DNA from 4 places in the Streptomyces sp. NPDC004539 genome. Region 4 is predicted to be linked to each of the others. Evidence: riboswitches for the same ligand, from Rfam matches in the RefSeq annotation. Region 4 holds a riboswitch; each other region holds the start of a gene.
The links. Region 4 has a riboswitch for cobalamin ahead of ABZX85_RS32215 (cobalamin biosynthesis protein). Riboswitches for the same ligand answer to the same signal wherever they lie in the genome.
Positions count from the first base shown of each region.

Region 1: linked by a shared signal. The riboswitch ahead of ABZX85_RS47470 (prenyltransferase/squalene oxidase repeat-containing protein) and the one ahead of ABZX85_RS32215 (cobalamin biosynthesis protein) in region 4 are both predicted to bind cobalamin.
Region 2: linked by a shared signal. The riboswitch ahead of metE (5-methyltetrahydropteroyltriglutamate--homocysteine S-methyltransferase) and the one ahead of ABZX85_RS32215 (cobalamin biosynthesis protein) in region 4 are both predicted to bind cobalamin.
Region 3: linked by a shared signal. The riboswitch ahead of ABZX85_RS02555 (ribonucleoside-diphosphate reductase subunit alpha) and the one ahead of ABZX85_RS32215 (cobalamin biosynthesis protein) in region 4 are both predicted to bind cobalamin.

Region 1 covers NZ_JBEXLS010000045.1:14,732-20,099, forward strand. The annotation lists gene ABZX85_RS47470 (prenyltransferase/squalene oxidase repeat-containing protein) at 1-2,595, opposite strand, end outside; cobalamin riboswitch at 2,710-2,835, opposite strand; cobalamin riboswitch at 2,927-3,002, shown strand; gene ABZX85_RS47475 (hypothetical protein) at 3,104-4,537, shown strand; gene ABZX85_RS47480 (alpha/beta hydrolase) at 4,614-5,368, opposite strand, start outside.
Region 2 covers NZ_JBEXLS010000010.1:10,592-15,959, forward strand. The annotation lists gene ABZX85_RS21470 (allantoin permease) at 1-1,185, opposite strand, end outside; gene metE (5-methyltetrahydropteroyltriglutamate--homocysteine S-methyltransferase) at 1,361-3,652, opposite strand; cobalamin riboswitch at 3,795-4,016, opposite strand; gene ABZX85_RS21480 (MFS transporter) at 4,206-5,368, shown strand, end outside.
Region 3 covers NZ_JBEXLS010000001.1:586,956-592,323, reverse strand. The annotation lists gene ABZX85_RS02560 (ribonucleotide-diphosphate reductase subunit beta) at 1-825, opposite strand, end outside; gene ABZX85_RS02555 (ribonucleoside-diphosphate reductase subunit alpha) at 825-3,191, opposite strand; cobalamin riboswitch at 3,321-3,453, opposite strand; gene mctP (monocarboxylate uptake permease MctP) at 3,765-5,368, opposite strand, start outside.
Region 4 covers NZ_JBEXLS010000018.1:174,722-180,089, forward strand. The annotation lists gene cobN (cobaltochelatase subunit CobN) at 1-393, opposite strand, end outside; gene ABZX85_RS32210 (cobyric acid synthase) at 390-1,898, opposite strand; gene ABZX85_RS32215 (cobalamin biosynthesis protein) at 1,895-2,944, opposite strand; cobalamin riboswitch at 3,047-3,189, opposite strand; gene ABZX85_RS32220 (hypothetical protein) at 3,326-3,547, opposite strand; gene ABZX85_RS32225 (inorganic phosphate transporter) at 3,568-4,788, opposite strand; gene ABZX85_RS32230 (class II aldolase/adducin family protein) at 4,928-5,368, shown strand, end outside.

The DNA of each region.
Region 1 (5,368 bases), on a different contig from region 4:
ACCCACTCCCCCGGTGCCGCCGCCCGGCGTGACGATCGCCGGGGCGCTGCCGCTGGGGCTCGGTGTGGGCTGGGGCGAAGTGCCGGCCAGGCTGCGCGTCAGGGTGCCGAAGCTGACGCCGGTCGCGCCGCCGACGGCCTGGGTGGAGGCGCGCAGGTCGGAGCCGGCCTGCCCCTCCTTCGCCACCCGGAACCCGCCGTCGTCGTTCTGCTGTCCGGCGAGGAACCTCCGGGCGTCGGCGATCTCGTCGGCGTACTTCTCCGCGTCGAGGGAGAGCCCCTGCACCGCGAGCGCGGCCGAGTTGACCGAGTTCCCGGCGGCGCCGGGGAAGCCGCCGTCGGCCAACTGCCTTGACGCGAGCCAGGAGAGGGCCTTGTCCACGGCCTTCTCCGCCGTGTCGCCGCCGGCCAGATCGAGCGCCATGGCCGCGATCGCGGTGGAGTCGACGTCGGCGTCCTTCGTCGCCGGGATCAGGCTCGGCCAGGCGCCGCTGTCCTGCTGGAGGCTCGCCAGATAGGCGACCGGCTCCCGCGCCTTCTCCCCGGCCCTCAACTGCGCGATCACCGCGAGGGATTGGCCGAACACGGAAGGCGCATAGGTGTAGGCGCCCTTCGCCGCGCAGGAACGGTCGGGCGCGGTGCTCGCCTTCGTGCATACGGCCTTGTCGAGCGCGGCGATCAGGTCGTGGCCGGCGAAGTCGCGCGGGTCGCGGCCGACGGCCTCGGCGAGCAGGGCTGTCTTGCCGAGGGAGCCGCCGGTGGCGTGGGGTGTGCCGATGCCGGTCCAGTCGTTGACGGTGCGGCCCTCGCCGTCCTTGCCCTCGTGGTCGAGGAAGTCGACGATGCCGCGCAGTCCGGCGTTGTCGAGGCCGGTCGCGGCGAGGGCGTAGGCGCCGTCGACGGTCAGGCCGAAGTCGGCGCGGGTCGTCCCGGGTCCGGCGGTGTAGTAGCGGCCCTGCTTCAGGTTGGCGGGGTCGGTGAGGTAGGCGACGCCCTTCTTGAGGTCGGGGCCGACCCCCGGGGGCGGGGTGGTCGGGGGCGCGGTGGGGGTCGTCGGCGGGTCGGTCGGCTCGGCCTGCTTCGTGGTCAGGGTGACGAGGCTGGTGCCGGCGCCGGCGAGGACGGCGGGCGGGGTCGGATAGAGGGCCGGGTCGGTGGCGCCCTCCTCGAACCCGAAGCCGCCGCCGTCGAGTTGCTGCCGCGACAGCCAGCCCACGGCCGCGTTCGCGCGGGTGGTGTCGCCGAGTACGCGCAGGGCCTGGGCGGCGTACGCGGTCGCGTACACGCCGCCGGTCGTGGAACCGGTGTAGCCGGGGAACGCGCCGTCCGCGCGCTGGGTCTTCGTCAGGTAGGTGCGCGCCTTCGTGACCGCGTCGTCGTGACCGCCCGCCTTGTTCAGGACGAGGGCGACCAGGCCGGTGGTGGCGGAGTCGCCGTCGCAGTGCTCGCCGGGGCGGATGAGGATGCTGGTGATGCCGCCGTCGGCGCACTGGAGTTGGGTGAGGCGGCCGACGGTGGCCGCCGGAGGAGTCGTTCCGGACCGCAACAGGGCCAGTACGGACAGAGCCTGTCCCTCGGCGTACCCGGCGCCCGCGAAGTCGCCCTTGGCGGTGCAGCCGGGGGTCGGTTCGCCGGACTCCGGGCCCGCCGCGCACACGTTCTTCGCCAGGTCGCCGACGAGGTCGTGGCCGCCGAAGGTGTGCGCGTCCTGTCCGGTGATCTCGGCGAGGAGGGCCAGGCGGGCGGCTGCCGTGGCGTCGGGGGCCCGGTCGGTGCCGTTCGGGTAGGCGTAGTCGGCGGTGTGGGCGGCGAGGAAGGCGGTGATCTTGTCGAGGCCGGCGCTCCTGCCGTCGGTGGCGGCGAGGGCGTAGGCGGTCTCGGTGGTCAGGAGGTGGTTCGGGGCGCCGTCGTCGACGACGCGTTCGCCGTCGGTGAGGCGGCTCTTGAGCCAGGTCGCCGCGGAGGCCAGGTCGATGTCGCCGGGCGCGCCGGTGGGGGTGGTGCCCGGATCGGGGGTGCCGGTGGTGCCCGCGCGGACGTCGTCCGGGGTGAAGGCGGGCCGGCCCGTGCTGCCGCCGACGTCGGTGCCGCCGTAGACCCAGGCGTCGACGTCGCCGTCCTTGAGTGTGCGGTCCATGGCTCCGTACCGGCTGTAGGTCCATTCGTCCTGGCCGGGTGCGGCGGTCCAGTACGACCAGTAGGCCGTCGCCTGCGGGGTCAGAACGCAGGGTTCCTCGTCCGGAGTCGGGTACTGCGTACCGGAGTTGAAGGTGCCGGAGCCGATACGGCAGATGAAGCCGGGGCCGTCGTGCCGGGTGCCGGTGGTGGTGAAGCCGGCGTCGTGGAGGAGGTCGTAGCCGGTGGTCGGGGTGGTGTCGCAGCCGCGCTCGACCTTGCCGCCGAACGGCTCGAAGTCGACGGCGGCGACCGCGCCGTCGGTCGCGGTGCAGTCGCCGATGGGGTCGGCGGCGGCTGGGGAGATGGTGGTGAGGAAGGTCGTGCAGGCGGCTGCGATCAGCAGCAGCGCGGTCGCAAGTGCCGTCCAGGCGCCGGGTGTTGTGCCCGACCGCGCGCCTCTTCGCTCTCCGGTCCCCATGGCCGCCCCCTCGTCCGGCGCGGGACGGAGACGTGGTTGAGGACCCTCGTGGTCACGGGAGTTCCCCCGTACGAGAGTCGGTCGCACCACGCCGTAGTCCGCGACGGCGTTCGTTGCTCGGATCACGCTCCAGGCAGTCCGGCTCGCCCGGCGTGTGCCGGGCCCACGGTTGCGGGTCAGCGCCGGTTTTCGACCGGCTTCCCCTGGAACTTCTTGCGTATCAGGCGGATTTGAACACGGTTCACAGAGAGCGTCAAGGTGTCGCACAGGGTGACGCGGGTCGCTCTGGCCACGCGGGTGGCGGTCGGGTACCGTCCGGCACTGCCGAGTGGGGGAACCCGGTGGGAGTCCGGGGCTGACGCGCAGCGGTGTGGGACGGCAGAGGGCCGTTCCGAGCCCGAATGCCCAGGCGGCGCAGCACCTTCGGAAGCCGATCCACGCGTCCCGGACGGCGGCCCCACCCACCGCAGGCGGGTCCGGTCGGCGTCCCTCACCCAAGGAGCAGGCCATGTCCCGTCGTTCCGCCCTGACCCTCGCCGCCGCCCTCGGCGCCTTCGCGCTCACCACGCTGCCCGCGGCGGCCACCGCCACCCCGGCGCAGATCGCCACCTCGAAGACGAACGGCGTCACCTACCTCAAGTCCCTTCAGGCGGCGGACGGTTCGTACGCCGGGTCGGGGCTGTCCAACGAGTGGGCGTTCAGCGCCTTCGCCGCGGCCGGGACCGCCGCCGTGGACGTGACGCCGGGCGGCGACACGAGCAAGAACGCGAGAACCGTCTACCGCGACCTGCTGTCCACCGGCGGCTGGCCGTCCTCCTCCCCCGTCGTCACCGACTACGAACGCGCCGCCCTCAACGCCTACGCCGCCGGCCTCGACCCGGCCCGTGTCTCCGCCTCCCGCAACCTGATCGCCGACATCTACGGCTACTGGCAGACCTCGGAAGCCGGTTACTTCGGCCCGTCGGCCACCTTCAACGGCACGGTGTTCGCCGCGCTGGCCCTGGGCGGCGCGAAGACGGCATCCGGGCAGGTCCGCGTCCCCCAGTCGCTGCGCGACGCGATCGTCACCCGGCTGCGCGCCAACCAGCACAACGACGGCGGCTGGAACTACGGCAAGGCCGAGGGCAACCCCACCCAGCTCGCCGCCGCGAGCGACATCGACATGACCGGCGCGGCCATGGCGGCGCTGTGCGTGTCGGGCGTGCCGAACACCGACACCGACGTCGTGCAGGCCAAGGCGTTCCTCAAGAGCAAGCTGGTGGCGAGCACCGGGGCCTTCAACGCCGTGTTCGGGGTGAACACCGATTCCAACGGCTGGGCCGTGTCCGGCCTCAACGCCTGCGGGATCAATCCGCAGACCGGTGACTTCCTCACCGCCCAGGGCAAGACCCCGGTCGACTTCCTGATCGCCCAGCAGTTCAACCCCGGCGGCGGCTTCAAGTACCTGCCCAGCGACACGAGTCCGTCCTCGTACGCGTCCATCGACGGCCTGCGCGCGGTGGCCGGAGGCGGCTTCACGGCCACACCGCCCGTCCCGACGACCGCCGGCGCCCCGCAGTGGGTGGGGCAGTCGTCCTTCACCGCCGGTACGGCGACGAAGCTGGCGCTGACCGTGGACGACGGGTCCGGGAACCTGCGGGTGTGCTCGGTCGCCCTGACGCCGACCGGCGCGACGACGACCTTGGGTGCCGTCCTCGACGCGGCGACGGGCTCGGGGGGTTCGGGAGGTTCAGGGGGTTCGGGAGGTTCGGCCACTCCGTCCGGCTGCGTGACAGCCGTGACACCGTCCTCCGGCACCGGGACCGTCACCGCCCTCAACGGCACGGCCGCCAACGGCTCCAGCACCTGGAAGGTCAGCATCGACGGCTCGTCCTTCGCGACCGCCGCACGGGAGACGGCCGTGGGCGTCGGAGACACGATCGCCGTGCGCTGGGGGGCCTGACGGCAGCCGTACGGCTACCGGGTCGCGGTGTGCACCCGAGGCCGGGAAGCACACGGCCGGAGGGCCGGTCGAAGCCCTATGCGTCCACCGCGCCCCGCACGAATCTCCGGAGGTGCGTACGTACGGCGTCGGGCTGCTCCAGCCAGGGCTCGTGCCCGGCGTCCGCGATCCGCGTCAACGGTAGACCGAGCCGGAACGCGAGTGATTCGAGAGCCGACAGGGGCCGAGGATCGGCGACCCCGGCGAGGAGTTCCGTTCGCGCGGGCAAGTGCTCACTCAGTTCGGCAAGGTGCCCGTCGAGCGGGTCCGCGCGTCCCTCCCTGCCGAGTTCCCTGTTCATGACCCAGTTGACGGGGCGCCGCCGCCGGGCACCCCGCGCTGCCCAGTTCCAGCCACGTTCGGGATCGGCATGGTCGGTGAACCAGGCCAGCGTGAGCAGCTCGACTTCCTCCTCCTCCGTACGGCGCGGCGACTCCTCCAGTACGCGGAGCCGCTCCTGCTGCGCGGCGGTCATACGGCGGTCACGCTCCGCCCGGTCCCCGGCGCGCCAGTCACCGACGAACGGCCCGCACATCAGCAGCATTCCGGCGATCCGATCGGGGTACGCCAGGCAGAACCGGCTCGCCAGGTCGGTGCCGTAGGAGTGCCCGACCAGCACGGCCCTGGGCACCTCCCATACGTCGAGCAGTTCGGCGAGGTCGTCGACATGCCGGCCGAGGGAATGACGGCCCTCCCACGGGGATCGGCCGGTGCCACGCTGGTCGTACCGGTACACGGGCGTGAGGTCCGCGACCATGGGGGCGACGTCGCCCAGGTAGTCCGGCAGCCCCG
Region 2 (5,368 bases), on a different contig from region 4:
CACGACCCACGCGATCGCGCAGTTGGAGTAGAAGCCGAGGATCGAGTTGAGGAAGCTGAACATGTCGGCCTCCATCAGGATCAGCGCGAAGGAGAGGTTGACGAGGACGAACACCATGCGCCCGGGGTAGCGCTTGGTCACCCGCGTGAACGAGTTCGTCCAGGCCAGCGACCCGGAGTACGCGTTCGTCACGTTGATCTTGATCTGGCTGATCACGACGAGGACGACGGCCAGCGGAACCACCAGCCAGGACGGCATCATCGCGTCGAAGGCCCCCCGGAACTGCTGGATCGGCTCGGGCGCCGCGTCCGCCCCCACCTTGGCGATGATGTACACCGCGAGGAACACCCCGATGGCCTGCTTCAGCGCGCCGAGCACCACCCACCCGGGACCGGCCATGATCACGGCCGTCCACCAGCTCCGCTTGTTCGCCTCGGTCTTGGGCGGCATGAACCGCAGGTAGTCGATCTGCTCACCGATCTGCGCGATGAGGGAGAGGCAGACACCGGCGCCGAGCAGCACGGACGCCGTGTTGACGCCGCCCTCGCCGTCCGTCCCCGCGTAGTTCAGGAACGTGTCGACCGTGCCGGGGTCGGTGGCGACCAGGTAGACCAGCGGCCCCACCATCAGCAGCAGCCAGATCGGCGTCGTCCACACCTGGAGCTTGCTCAGCGCCTTCATGCCGTAGATCACGAGCGGTATGACCATCAGCGTGGAGACCAGATAGCCGAGCCACAGGGGGAGTCCGAGGCCCAGCTTCAGCCCCTGGGCCATGATCGACCCTTCGAGCGCGAAGAAGATGAACGTGAAGCTCGCGAAGATGACGCTGGTCAGCACCGAGCCGTAGTACCCGAACCCGGAACCCCGGGTGATCAGGTCCAGGTCGATGTTGTAGCGGGCGCCGTAGTACGCGAGCGGGAACCCGGTGACGAAGATGACGACGGCGGCGACGGCGATCGCCACGAGCGCGTTGCCGGTGCCGTGCGCGAGCCCGATGCCCGCGCCGATCGAGAAGTCCGCCATGTAGGCGATGCCGCCCAGCGCGGTCGTCGCCACGACCATCGGGGTCCAGCGGCGGTAGCTCCGGGGCGCGAAGCGGAGGGTGTAGTCCTCCAGCGTCTCCTTCGTCGCCTGATCGGTACTCGCCGGCTCTTCTCGTACGTCCAGTTGCGGCTCGACGCTCATACGACGTCTCCTTGCGGGTCGGGGACCGATGTCCCGCGTGACGGCGTCGGCAGAGCGGGAGCACGGAGGGACCGTAGGCAGCCGGTGTTACCCCTAAATACTTCCTGTATGAAGGAGATGTTTCGCTGAACGGGAGGGAGGGCCCCCGGTGCGCCCGGGGACCCTCGGCGGTCCGTCAGTACAGCTCGGCCCGCACCGTGCGCGCCGCCGTCACCAGGTTCTCCAGCGACTCCCGCGTCTCCGGCCAGCCCCGGGTCTTGAGCCCGCAGTCGGGGTTCACCCACAGCCGTTCGGCGGGGATCGCCGCCAGCCCGGTCCGCAGCAGTTCGGCCGCCTCCTCCGCGCTCGGGACGCGCGGCGAGTGGATGTCGTAGACACCCGGCCCGGCCTCACGCGGGTAGCCGTGCGCCGCGAGTTCCCGCGCCACCTGCATGTGGGAGCGGGCCGCCTCCAGGCTGATGACGTCCGCGTCGAGGTCGTCGATCGCCTGCACGACGTCCCCGAACTCGGCATAGCACATGTGGGTGTGGATCTGCGTCCGCGCCCGCACCCCCGAGGTCGCGAGGCGGAACGCCTCCGTCGCCCACGCGAGGTAACCGGCCCGGTCGGCGGCCCGCAGCGGCAGCGTCTCGCGCAGCGCGGGCTCGTCGACCTGGATCACCGAACTCCCGGCCGCCTCAAGGTCGTTCACCTCGTCCCGCAGGGCCAGCGCGACCTGCCGGGCGGTCTCGGCGAGCGGCTGGTCGTCCCGGACGAACGACCAGGCGAGCATCGTCACCGGCCCGGTCAGCATGCCCTTGACCGGCCGGTCGGTGAGCGACTGCGCGTACGACGTCCAGCGGACCGTCATCGGCTCCGGGCGGGAGATGTCCCCGGCCAGGATCGGCGGGCGCACGTACCGGGTGCCGTACGACTGGACCCAGCCGTGCTGCGTCGCCAGGTAGCCGGTGAGCTGCTCGGCGAAGTACTGGACCATGTCGTTGCGTTCGGCCTCGCCGTGCACCAGCACGTCCAGCCCCGCCTTCTCCTGGAAGGCGATCACCTCCCGGATCTCGGCCGCGACCCGGTCCTCGTACCGGGCGGCCCCGATCCGCCCCGCCCGCAGGTCCGCGCGGGCGGACCGCAGTTCGGCGGTCTGCGGGAACGACCCGATCGTGGTCGTCGGCAGCGTGGGCAGCCCGAGATGCGCGCGCTGCGCCGACGCCCGCTCGGCGTACGGCTGTTCACGGCGTGCGTCGGCGGCGGTGACCGCGGCGGCGCGGGCCCGCACCGCGGGGTCACGGGTGATCGGCGACCCCGCGCGGGAGGCCAGGTCGGCGTGGTTCGCGGCGAGTTCGGCGGCGATCGCGCCGGTGCCGCGGGTCAGTCCGCGTGCCAGCGTGACGACCTCGGCGGTCTTCTGCCGGGCGAAGGCGAGCCAGCGCAGGATCTGCGGGTCGACGTCGCGTTCGGCGGCCGTGTCGAGCGGGACGTGGAGCAGGGAGCAGGACGCGGAGACGTCGACCCGGTCGGCGAGCCCGAGGAGGGTGCCGAGGACGGTGAGGGACCCGGCGAGGTCGTTCACCCAGATGTTGCGCCCGTCGACGACGCCCGCGACCAGCCGCTTGCCGGGCAGCCCGCCGGCGGAGGCGAGGTCCTCCAGGGTGCCGGGCCGGGTGAAGTCGAGCGCGATCCCCTCGACGGGCGCCTTGGCGAGGACCGGGAGGGCCGCGCCCGGGCGGTCGAAGTAGGTCGCGACCAGCAGTTTCGGCCGGTCGGTGAGCGCGCCGAGGTCCCGGTAGGCGCGGGCGGCGGCGTTCAGCTCGGCCGGGGTGCGGTCCTGGACGAGGGCGGGCTCGTCGAGCTGGACCCATCCGCCGCCGGCCGCCCGCAGCTCGGCGAGGATCTCGGCGTACACCGGCAGGAGCCGGTCGAGGAGGGTGAGCGGCTCGAAACCGGCGGCCACTCCCGGGGCGGGCTTGGCCAGCAGGAGGTAGGTGACCGGGCCGAGGAGGACCGGGCGGGCGGTCAGGCCGAGGGCGAGGGCTTCCCGCAACTCGGCGAGCTGCTTGGCGGGTTCGGCGCGGAAGACGGTGTCCGGGCCCAACTCGGGGACCAGATAGTGGTAGTTGGTGTCGAACCACTTCGTCATCTCCAGCGGCGGGGCGTCCTGCGTGCCGCGCGCCATGGCGAAGTAGCGGTCCAGCGGGTCGTCGACTCCCGCGTGGCGCACGGGGATCGCGCCGAGCATGACGCTGGTGTCGAGGACGTGGTCGTAGAGCGAGAAGTCGCCGGTGGGGACCTCGTCGATACCGGCGTCGGCGAGGCGCCGCCAGGTGGCGGCGCGCAGGTCGGCGGCGGTGGAGTGGAGTTCGGCCGCGGTGACGCGGCCCTTCCAGTACCCCTCGACGGCCTTCTTCAGCTCCCGGCCCTGACCCTGCCGGGGGTAGCCGTACAGGGTTGCCGCGGCTGCGGACTTCGTGGTCACGGAGATCTCCTTCACGAGACGATTCCCTGAGGTCCCGGCGACGGGACGAGGGCGTGAAGGAGCCACCGGCCGGACGGCGACGCCGTACGGCCTGCTGTGCGCCGACCCACCCGCGAGGTCACCGGAACTCCGTACGCGAACAGCTCGCGCACGGGCAGTCGGCAGGTCTTCGGACTCACGGGCACACCTCGTACGAGGACGAGGCACCTACTGGCCGTCGCTTCCCAGGTCCTCACGGACCCAGTGCGTATGACGGCGGTCGTTCCCGCTCACCGCTGCGGGGCAGTCCCGGATTCCCACCGGGTTCCCTCTTGCGACGCGGCCCGTCTGGCTGACGGGGCGAACCGGCTGCGGTGATCAGCGTACGGGGCGAACGCGGCGTACGGGGAAGCGTTTTCACGACAAGGGCTCATCTGATAGTTGCCTATCGCCTGTGTGATCCTGGTCTCACTATCGAAACGGTTGAGTTTCGCTAGCGGGGTGTGTAGCGTCTGTCGAGTACGAAACCGTTTCGTTCGCGAGACGCCCGATCATCTCATCGGAGCACGCCCTCATGTCACAGACCACCGAGACGCCGGACACGACGTCACTCACGAAGCAGGCCGAGGAACCCGCGTCCCGTCATCGCTGGTGGGTCCTCGCGATGATCGGCATGGCCCAGCTGATGGTCACGCTGGACGCGACGATCGTGAACATCGCGATGCCGTCCGCCCAGGCCGACCTCGGCTTCTCCGACGGCGACCGGACCTGGATCGTCACCGCCTACTCCCTCGCCTTCGGCAGCCTCCTGCTCCTCGGCGGCCGGATCGCCGACCTCTTCGGCCGCAAGCTCGCCTTCCTGGTCGGCGTCGGCGGATTCGCCGCCGCCTCCGCGCTGGCCGGTGCCGCGACCAACTTCGAGGTCCTCGTCGTCGGCCGCACCCTCCAGGGCCTCTTCGGCGCCCTCCTCGCGCCCGCCGCGCTCTCCCTGCTGACCACCACGTTCACCGACGCGCGCGAGAGGGCCCGCGCCTTCGGCATCTACGGCGCCATCGCCGGCTCCGGCGCGGCCGTCGGCCTCCTCCTCGGCGGCGTCCTCACCGAGTACCTGAACTGGCGCTGGACCCTCTACGTCAACCTCGTCCTCGCCGTGATCCCGCTGGTCGGCGGCTGGATACTGCTCAAGCGCACCCAGCGCGAACCCGGTGCCAAGCTCGACATCCCCGGCACGATCCTGGTCACCGCCGGACTCTTCTCCGTCGTCTACGGCTTCTCCATGGCCGAGTCCCACGACTGGTCCTCCCCGCGCTCCTGGGGCTTCCTGACCGCCGGTGGCATCCTGCTCGCCGCGTTCACCTGGTGGCAGACCCGGGCGTCCCACCCGCTGCTCCCGCTGCGCGTCCTGCTCGACCGCGACCGCGGCGCCTCCTTCGCCGTCATGCTGATCTCCAGCGCGGGCATGTTCGGTGTCTTCCTCTTCCTGACCTACTACCTCCAGCTCAGCCTCGGGTTCAGCGCGGTCAAGACCGGGCTCGCGTTCCTGCCGATGGTCGGCGCGCTGATGGTCGCGGCCACCCTGGCGACCAGCTTCCTCGTCCCCCGGATCGGCCCGAAGACGATCGTCCCGCTCGGCATGGCCCTCGGCGCGCTCGGCCTGGTCTGGATGACGGGCCTGGACCTGAACAGCACGTACGTCACCCACGTCATGCCGCCGCTGATCGTCACCGGCCTCGGTAT
Region 3 (5,368 bases), on a different contig from region 4:
CATCGACTCGGTGTTCATGCCGGGCAGGCCGTCGCCGCAGAGGTCGCGGGCGAACTGGAGCTCCGCCTCGACGGCCTCCTTCAGCATGTCGGTGACCTGCTGCTGGAGGGCCTCGTCGAAGAGCTCCGGCTCCTCCTTGCGGACCGTGTCGACGACCTCGAACGCGAACGACATGTGCATCGTCTCGTCCCGGAACACCCAGTTGGTGCCGGTCGCCAGGCCGTGCAGGAGACCCCGGCTGCGGAACCAGTAGACGTACGCGAAGGCACCGTAGAAGAACAGGCCCTCGATGCACGCGGCGAAGCAGATCAGGTTGAGGAGGAAGCGGCGCCGGTCGGCCTGCGTCTGGAGGCTGTCCAGCTTCTCGACCTCGTTGATCCACTTGAAGCAGAACTCGGCCTTCTCGCGGATCGAGGGGATGTTCTCGACCGCCGCGAACGCCGCGTTGCGGTCCTCCGGGTCGGGCAGGTAGGTGTCGAGCAGCGTCAGATAGAATTGGACGTGCACGGCCTCCTCGAAGAGCTGACGCGACAGGTACAGCCGCGCCTCCGGGGAGTTGATGTGCTTGTACAGCGTCAGCACGAGGTTGTTCGCGACGATCGAGTCACCCGTCGCGAAGAACGCCACCAGCCGGCCGATGAGGTGCTGCTCCATCGGCGACAGCTTCGCGAGGTCCGCGACGTCCGAGTGGAGGTCGACCTCCTCGACCGTCCACGTGTTCTTGATCGCGTCCCGGTAGCGCTCGTAGAAGTCCGGGTAGCGCATCGGACGAAGCGTCAGCTCGAAGCCGGGGTCGAGCAGGTTCTTCTGGGCTTCGGTGGTCATTACTGGCATGCCTCGCAGGACTCGGGGTTTTCGAGGGAGCAGGCGACCGCGTCGGGGTCCGTGGCCTGCTGCACCGGGATGGGGGCCTGCGCCTGGGCGGCGCGGGCGATGCGCGTCGCCGGGCGCGAGCGCAGGTAGTACGTCGTCTTCAGCCCGGACTTCCAGGCGTACGCGTACATCGAGGAGAGCTTGCCGATCGTCGGCGTCTCCAGGAACAGGTTCAGGGACTGCGCCTGGTCCAGGTACGGCGTCCGCGCGGCGGCCATGTCGATCAGACCGCGCTGCGGGATCTCCCACGCCGTGCGGTACAGCGCCCGCACCTCGTCCGGAATCCACACGAAGTCCTGCACCGAGCCGTTGGCCTCGCGCAGCGCCTCACGGGTCCGGGCGTCCCACACGCCGAGGTCCTTCAGATCCTGCACCAGGTACGAGTTGACCTGGAGGAACTCACCGGAGAGCGTCTCGCGCTTGAACAGGTTGGACACCTGCGGCTCGATGCACTCGTAGACGCCCGCGATGGACGCGATCGTCGCGGTCGGCGCGATCGCCAGCAGCAGCGAGTTGCGCAGCCCGGTCGACGCGATCCGCTCCCGCAGCGCCGCCCACCGCTCCGGCCACGTGAACTCGACGCCGAAGTGGTCGGGGTGCAGCACACCACGCGCCGTACGGGTCTTCTCCCACGCGGGCAGCGGACCGGACCGCTCGGCGAGGTCCGCGGACGCCTCGTACGCGGCCAGCATGATCCGCTCGGCGATCCGCGTCGACAGGGCCTTCGCCTCGGCGGAGTCGAACGGGACGCGCAGCTTGAAGAAGACGTCCTGGAGACCCATCGCGCCCAGGCCCACCGGACGCCACTTCGTGTTGGAGCGGCCCGCCTGCTCGGTCGGGTAGAAGTTGATGTCGACGACGCGGTCGAGGAAGGTCACGGCGGTGCGGACGGTCTCGTCCAGCCGCTCCCAGTCGATGTCGCCACCGGTCACGAACGCGCCCAGGTTCACCGAACCCAGGTTGCAGACGGCCGTCTCGCCGTCGTCCGTGACCTCCAGGATCTCCGTGCAGAGGTTGGAGGAGTGCACGACGTGCCCCGGCTCGGCGGTCTGGTTCGCCGTACGGTTCGCGGCGTCCTTGAACGTCATCCAGCCGTTGCCGGTCTGCGCGAGCGTCCGCATCATGCGGCCGTACAGGTCACGCGCCGGGATCGTCTTCCTGGCGAGACCTTTCGCCTCCGCCGCGCGGTACGCCGCGTCGAACTCGTCGCCCCACAGGTCGACCAGCTCCGGCACGTCCGACGGGGAGAACAGCGACCACTCCTGGTCCGCGTTGACCCGGCGCATGAACTCGTCCGGAATCCAGTGCGCGAGGTTCAGGTTGTGCGTCCGGCGGGCGTCCTCACCGGTGTTGTCCCGCAGCTCCAGGAACTCCTCGATGTCGGAGTGCCAGGTCTCCAGGTAGACCGCCGCCGCGCCCTTGCGCCGACCGCCCTGGTTGACGGCCGCCACACTCGCGTCCAGCGTCTTCAGGAACGGCACGATGCCGTTGGAGTGCCCGTTCGTGCCCCGGATCAGCGAACCCCGGGAGCGGATGCGGGAGTACGACAGACCGATGCCGCCGGCGTGCTTCGACAGCCGGGCGACCTGGTGGTAGCGGTCGTAGATGGAGTCCAGCTCGTCGACGGGGGAGTCGAGGAGGTAGCAGGACGACATCTGCGGGTGGCGGGTGCCGGAGTTGAAGAGGGTGGGGGAGGAGGGGAGGTAGTCGAGCCGGCTCATCAGGCCGTACAGCGCGGTGACTTCGTCCAGGGCGCGGACGGTGCTGTCCTCGGCCAGGCCCGACGCGACCCGGAGCAGGAAGTGCTGGGGGGTCTCGATCACCTTGCGGGTGATCGGGTGCCGCAGGAGGTAACGGCTGTGCAGGGTGCGCAGGCCGAAGTAGCCGAAGCGGTCGTCGGCGGCGGGGTCGATCAGGCCGTCGAGGTACGTGGCGTGCAGGGCGGCGAACTCCGCGGTGCGGTCGGCGATGAGGCCCTCGCGGTGACCCACGGAGACCGACTCCGTGAAGGTCGTCACACCCTGGGAGGCGGCCTCGGCGCGGATGCTGATCGTCAGGAGGCGGGCGGCGAGGCGGGAGTACGCCGGGTCCTCGGAGATCAGGCCGGCGGCGGCCTCGGTCGCGAGCTCGCGCAACTCGGCCTCGTCCGCCCGCGCGGAGCGGCCCCGCAGGGCGGCGGCGGCGACCCGGCCGGGGTCGGCGTCGGGGAGGTCGGCGGTCAGCTCCGTCAGGGTCCGCAGCAGCGCGGTTCCGGGACCGTCGTTCTCGGTCTCGACCGCCTGGACCTCTGAAACCGGTTCGACTGGCGCGATCGTCACGTGAGGCTCTCCCTCGCTCGGCAGGGGGCCTGGGGGAGGGCAGGGCAGCGCGAACGCACGGCGCGTTTGCACCCCGGCCCACTCCGCGAGGCCCGGACGTCAGGGCACGCCGAGCCGTCCTGGGTACGGCTGGGCGCGTGTGCTGTCGGCAGGTCCTCGGACTGACTCTCGTGTGCGTATGCGCACAAGTACACCGTTGCGGGACAGTTCCGGATTCACACCGGATTCCCCTGCGGCGACAGCGAGCATGAGCATACATCTAGTGCCGGGTTGTGGTGGCACCCCCAGATGTTGTGTCGTGTCGGCTTCGGAGTGTCAACTGTCGGGTGAGAATTGTGATGCGGGGGAGGGGGTGGGGCGTGCTGCGGGCTGCCGACTGCGGGCCCGCTGTGGCTGGTCGCGCAGTTCCCCGCGCCCCTGGGGGTGGTGGCCGACGGTGGTTCGCTGCGGGTCGTGCGACACAGGACCGCGCCCCTGGAAGCGCGCGGAGCGCATCTTCCAGGGGCGCGGGGCTGTATCGATCTGCGGCTACCGCCGCGCGGGCGCGAGCAACCACGACGGTGCCGCACCTGCCTAGTGGGCCGCTCCCGACGTCGCCGGAGGTAGCTCCGTCTGGACGCCCGGGTCGCCCGCGTCCGCTGTGTAGTCCTCGGGGCGGGTCTCGTCGATGCCGTCGGGGGCCTTGGCCGCCCGCAGGACGAACGTCAGGACCACCGTGACCGCGACGTTCAGGACGAAGGCGGTGAGGCCGATGTAGCCGATCTCACCGATGCCGGGGATCTCCTTCGAGCTGCCGCCGAAGTGCTTCTGGGTCGGCGAGGCGACGCCGTACGCGGCGATCGTGCCGTAGAGCATGCCGACCGCCCAGCCGCCCAGCAGGGCCCAGCGGTGGAACCAGCGGGTGAAGAGACCGCCGACGAGGGCCGGGAAGGTCTGGAGAATCCAGATCCCGCCGAGGAGCTGGAAGTTGATGGCGACGGTCTTGTCCATCGTCAGGACGAAGACCAGCGCGCCCACCTTCACGAGCAGCGAGACCAGTTTCGAGACCTTGGTCTCCTGCGCCGGCGTCGCGTCGGGCTTGATGAAGTCTTTGTAGATGTTCCGCGTGAAGAGGTTGGCCGCCGCGATGGACATGATCGCGGCCGGCACCAGCGCCCCGATCCCGATCGCCGCGAACGCGACCCCCGCGAACCAGTCCGGGAACATGTTCTCGAACAGCTGAGGGATCGCCAGCTGCCCGTTCTTGACCTTCACCCCGGCGGCGATGGCCATGAACCCGAGCAGCGCCAGCAGCCCCAGCATCAGGGAATACAGCGGCAGGATCGTCGTGTTGCGCCGGATGACGTCGCGGCTCCGGGAGGAGAGAGTCGCCGTGATCGAGTGGGGGTACATGAACAGCGCCAGCGCCGAACCGAGCGCGAGCGTCGCGTACGTCCACTGCGCGCCCTGCGCCGGCACGAGCCCCCCGGCCCCGGCGGCCTCGTACTTCTCCCCGGCCTTCGCGAAGATCTCGTCGAACCCGCCCAGCTTGATCGGGATGTAGATGATCGCGACCGTGATGACGATGTAGATCAGCGTGTCCTTGACGAACGCGATCAGCGCCGGTGCCCGCAGCCCCGAGGAGTACGTGTACGCGGCCAGCACGCCGAAGGCGATCAGCAGGGGCAGGTCCTTGATGAACCAGTTCGTGTCCTCGCCGCCCCCGACGCCCATGACGTCGAGGACCGCCTGGATGCCGACGAGCTGGAGCGCGATGTACGGCATCGTCGCGAGGATGCCGGTGAGGGCGACCGCGAGGGACAGCCCCTTGGACCCGAACCGCCCGCGCACGAAGTCGGACGTGGTGACGTACCCGTGCTTGTGCGAGACGGACCACAGGCGGGGCAGGAACGTGAAGATGAGGGGGTAGACGAGGATCGTGTACGGCACCGCGAAGAACCCGGCCGCGCCGGCCGCGTACACCGCCGCCGGCACCGCGACGAACGTGTACGCCGTGTAGAGGTCCCCGCCGAGCAGGAACCAGGTCACCCAGGTCCCGAACGACCGCCCGCCGAGCCCCCATTCGTCCAGGGAGTGCTCGTTCTCCGCCTTGCGCCAGCGCGCCGCGAGGAACCCCATGACCGTGACGGCCAGGAAGAAGAAGATGAAGACGCCGAGCGCGACGCCGTTCACACCGT
Region 4 (5,368 bases):
GTCGAAGCCCTCACCGGTCAACAGCACGGTGTCGGACAGGAATCGGGCCAGCTCCACCAGGTTCGCGGGCCCGCCCTCGACGAGATAGCGCAGCGCCTCCGCGACGACCCCGGCCGGCACCGACGACTCGGCCATCAGCTCCGCGTCCGGCACGGTCTCCCCGCCCAGCAACACGGTGGGAATCCCCGCCGACTTGAGCGCCGCGAGTCCGTCCTCCCAGGCCCGCTTCCCGCCGAGGAGCCGGACGACAGCGATGTCCGCGCCCTCGATCAGCGCCGGCAGCTCCCCGGCGACGTCCACCCGTGTCGGGTTCCCGATCCGGTACGGGGCGCCGGAGGCGCGGGCCGCCAGCAGATCCGTGTCGGCGGTCGACAACAGCAAAACCGTACTCATGCGGGCGCTCCCGGGGGGATGAAGGGCAGTCCTTGCGGCGCTCCCGACTCGATGAGCCCAAGAAGCGCGTCGGTGTTCGCGTGCTGTTCGATCAGGTCGCCGAGCAGATCGAGCTGTCGCTCGCGCAGTTCGGCGAACGAGGTGTCGGTGGCGGGCACGAAGCGGCGGCCCGCGGCGGCGGCCACCTCGCGAAGAAAGGCCCGCCGGAATCCGTCCGACTCCAGCGAACCGTGCCAGTGCGTACCCCAGACGGCCCCGACTCGGCAGCCGTCCAGGAAGGGTTCTCCTCCATCGACAGAGGCGACCCCATGGTGGATCTCGTATCCCTCGACCCGCTCGCCGAGGGCCTCGCCCACCGGCCGGGTCAAGGTCTTCTCGCGGGCGAACCGCACCCGCACGGGCAGCAGCCCGAGCCCGTCGACGATCCCGGCGCGCGACTCGACGTCGTCCTCGATCCGCTCGCCGAGCAGCTGGAAGCCGCCGCAGATCCCGAGCACCGGCCGCCCGGCAGCGGCCCGGCGCCCCAACTCGGCCGCCAGCCCCCGCTCCCGAAGCCACTCAAGTGCCTTCACCGTCCCCCGAGTTCCGGGGACGACGACCAGATCCGCGTCCGCGAGTTCCTCGGGCCGGTCCACGAACCGCACCACCACACCGGGTTCGGCGGCCAGCGCGTCGACGTCCGTGAAGTTCGACATCAACGGCACCGCGCAGACGGCGACCCGGAGCACCTCGTCCCCGACCGGCGCCGTGAGCGAGGACTCCCGTACGGCCCCCCGCAGGGACACCGCCATGCCGTCCTCCTCGTCGATCCCGAGCCCCGCGCGGAACGGCAGCACCCCGTACGACGGACGCCCGGTCAGGCCGCGCAGCATCTCCAACCCCGGTTCCAGCAGCGACACATCGCCCCGGAACTTGTTCACCAGGAACCCGGCGACCAGCGCCTGGTCCTCGGGGGAGAGCAGCGCGACCGTGCCGAAGAACGACGCGAAGACGCCGCCCCGGTCGATGTCCCCGACCACCAGCACCGGCAGCCCCGCGTTCCGCGCGATGCCCATGTTGACGATGTCGGTGCGCCGCAGATTGATCTCGGCGGGCGATCCGGCGCCCTCGCAGATCACCGCGTCGTGCGTGGCGCGGAGTTCGGCGAGACAGTCGAGGACGGTTCCGAGGAGCTGCTCCTGCCGGCCCCCGTGGTACCGGCGGGCGTCCATCTCGCCGACCGGCTTGCCCATCAGCACGACCTGGCTGCTGCGCTCCCCGCCCGGCTTCAGCAGCACGGGGTTCATCAGCGCCGTCGGCTCGATCCGGCACGCCTGCGCCTGCATGGCCTGCGCCCGCCCGATCTCGGCGCCCTCCCGGGTCACGAACGAGTTCAGGGACATGTTCTGCGCCTTGAACGGCGCGACCTTCACCCCCTGCCGGACGAGCCACCGGCAGATCCCGGCGGTGACGACACTCTTCCCGGCGTCCGAGGTGGTCCCGGCGACCAACAGCCCGCCACTCATGAACCCGCCCCCCTTTTCAGCAACCGTTTACACAAACTCCGCCCGGCAGCCCCGAGCCCCGTGGCCCCGACCCCGGCAGCCCCGACACGCCTAGCGGCCCCCCGCCCCGCCAACGCCCGCCCGACCACCACCCGCCCGGCGACCGTCACCCCCAGCGCCAGCCAACTCACCCGCCGGGACAGCCGCACAGCCCGCTCGACATCACCGACGACGACCCCGCGCCCACCGGCGTTGAGCACCGGCCGATGCTCCACCCGCCCCGCGTACGACAGGGTCCCGCCCATCCGCACCCCGAGCGCCCCCGCGAACGACGCCTCCACCGGCCCGGCGTTGGGGCTCGGATGCTTCACCGCGTCCGCCCGCCAGGCCCGCACGGCCCCCCGGGGATCGTCCCCGGCGGCACACGCGAGGACGGCGGTCAGCCGGGCCCCCGGCCAGCCGGCGACGTCGTCGAGCCGGGCGGAGGCCCACCCGTACCGCAGGTGACGCGGCGACCGGTGCCCCACCATCGCGTCGAGCGTGTTGACGGCCCGGAACCCCAGCAGCCCCGGCACCCCGCCGACGGCCCCCCACACCAGCGCGCCCACGACCGCGTCGGACGTGTTCTCGGCAACCGATTCCACAACGGCCCGCGCGATCCCGTAGGCGTCCAGCGCCTGCGGGTCCCGCCCGCACAGATGCGGCAGCCGCGCCCGCGCCGCCTCGACGTCCCCGGCCTCCAGCGCCCGTCCGATGTGCCGCGCCTCGCGCGCGAGGGAGGTGCCGCCGACGACCGCCCAGGTCGCGGCGGAGGTCAGGGCGAGGGAGGCGCCGGGGGAGCGGCGTACGGACGAGGCGGCCACCGCGCCCAGGGCGATCGCGCCGCCCGCGCAGACGGCCGTGTGCAGGGCTCCCCAGCCGCGGTGGTCGTGCCACAGCACGCGTTCCACGGACATCGCGGCACGGCCGAACGCGGCGACCGGATGCCCCCGGCGGGGGTCGCCGAGGAGCAGGTCACCGAGGAGGCCGGCGGCGGCGCCGTACGCGTGGAGGCGATCGGCACCCATCGGCTCAGCCGGCCGTGGGAGCGGGCAGCGGTCGGGGTCGGTACCTCAGACGGCGGCGGCCGAGCATAGCGATATGTCCTCACTCAGGGTGTCCACGCCCTGGTTCGACGAGACCGGCGGTGGGAGTTCCTGGCTCCCGGGGATGACTACCCCGGTCACAGTGGCGGGACCGCGCCGGATTCGCACCGACTTCCTCCTGAGCCGCCGTACATGGCCCTGGCAGTCCACCACGGGCCTCGAAGAGCCGTCAACTCGCTGTTGACCTGCGAGAGCGGACTGTGCAGAACCCCACACGACCCGTCGGGCCGACCGCACACGAAACCCCGTACGGCGGGTGCCGTACGGGGTTGTGGAAACGGTTGCTGCCGGTCTTCCGGAGGCTCAGGCGACGATGAGGCTGATGCCGTACGCCACGGCCCCCAGGCACGCCGCGAAGCACGCGTACGCGCCGGTGACCGCGAGGGCGGCGGAGCCGCCGTCGGCCTGGGCGCGCTCGTGCCGGGAGAGGCCCATGACGCCGAGGGTGAAGAGGGTCACGATGCCCACGGTGACCACGAGGCTGACACCGAAGACGGAGCCGAGAGCGGACCAGTCGATCTTCATGGTTGCGGTGTCCTTCGGGGTCAGACGGTCGCGGCCGGGGGAGCGGCCGGGTCGGTGGTGGCGACGGTCGCCGGCGCGGGGATGACGACCTTGATGTCACCGGCGTCGGAGTCGGAGTCGGAGACGACATCAGCGGTGTCGTCCGTGTCGTTCACGTTGTTGTGGTCGACGACCTCGCGCCGCGAGATCTTCCAGATCGCCGCGCTGGAGCCGACGAGGAAGACGGCGACGGCTGCCGTGCCCCAGTCACCGAGGTCGGTGACCGACTCGGCGAGCGCGCCGACGAGCCCGGCGGCCGGCAGCGTCAGCCCCCAGGCGACGAACATCCGGGTCGCCGTGGACCAGCGCACCACCCCGCCCTTGCGGCCGAGCCCCGCGCCCATCACGGAGCCGGATACGGCGTGCGTGGTGGAGAGGGAGAAGCCGAGGTGGGAGGAGGCCAGGATGACTGTCGCGGCGGACGTCTGGGCGGCGAAGCCCTGCTGCGGCCGGAGGTCGGTGAGGCCCTTGCCCATCGTGCGGATGATGCGCCAGCCGCCCAGGTAGGTGCCGAGCGCGATCGCGACGCCCGCGGAGAGGATGACCCAGGTGGGCGGGTCGGAGTCGGGCGCCAGGGAGCCGCCCGCGACCAGCGCGAGGGTGATGATGCCCATCGTCTTCTGCGCGTCGTTCGTGCCGTGCGCGAGGGAGACGAGGCCGGCCGAGGCGATCTGCCCGAACCGGTAGCTCTTCTCCGCGGCCTTTCCTTCGGCCTTCTTGCCGAGGGTGTACGACAGCCTCGTCGCCAGCATCGCGGCGAGCCCGGCGACGATCGGGGCGGCGACCGCCGGGATCAGCACCTTCGTCACCAGCACGTCGCCGTGCACCGCGCCGGAGCCGGCCGAGGCCAGCGTGGCGCCGATCAGGCCGCCCATCAGGGCGTGCGAGGAACTGGAGGGCAGGCCCACCAGCCAGGTCAGCAGGTTCCAGAGGATCGCGCCCACCAGGGCGGCGAAGATGACCTCCGGTCGTATACCGCTTTCGTCGACGAGTCCCTTGGAGATCGTGTTCGCGACCTCCACGGAGAGAAACGCCCCCACAAGGTTGAGCGCGGCGGACATGGCCACCGCCACCTTGGGCCTCAGTGCGCCGGTCGAGATGGTCGTGGCCATCGCGTTGGCGGTGTCGTGGAAACCGTTCGTGAAATCGAACGCGAGAGCGGTGATCACCACTATCGCGAGGATCAGCGAGAAGTTTTCCATTTACCCAGGCAATCGTTCGAAGTAATCGGCTGGTTGAAGGTAGGTAACCTGGATGAACGGAAGGTGAACTGGACAGGGCATCGTGGTGTCGCTCCGGGCATGACTCCCCCTCTTCCCCGCCCCCTGGCAGGATCGCCGTATGGCTGAGCAGAGGCGCCCGCGTCCCGAAGAGGCCGCGGCATGGGGCTCCCTGGTGACGACCGCCCGCCGCACCGTCACCGACGGACTCGTGGTGGGCACATCCGGAAACGTGTCGGTCCGCGTCGCCGAGGTGGTCCTCGTCACACCGACAGGCGTCCCGTACGACCGTCTCGGGCCGGACGACATCACGGGCGTCGACCTCGACGGCCACCAGGTGCTGGGCACCCTGCGGCCGACCAGCGAACTCCCCATGCACCTCACGGTCTACCGCGCCTTCCCCGCCGCCGGCGCCGTCGTCCACACCCACTCCGTCCACGCCACCGCCGTCTCCACCCTCGTCCCCGAACTCCCCCCGATCCACTACATGACCGGCGCCCTCGGCGGCCCGGTCCGCGTCGCTCCCTACGCGACCTACGGCACGGAAGAACTCGCGGACAAC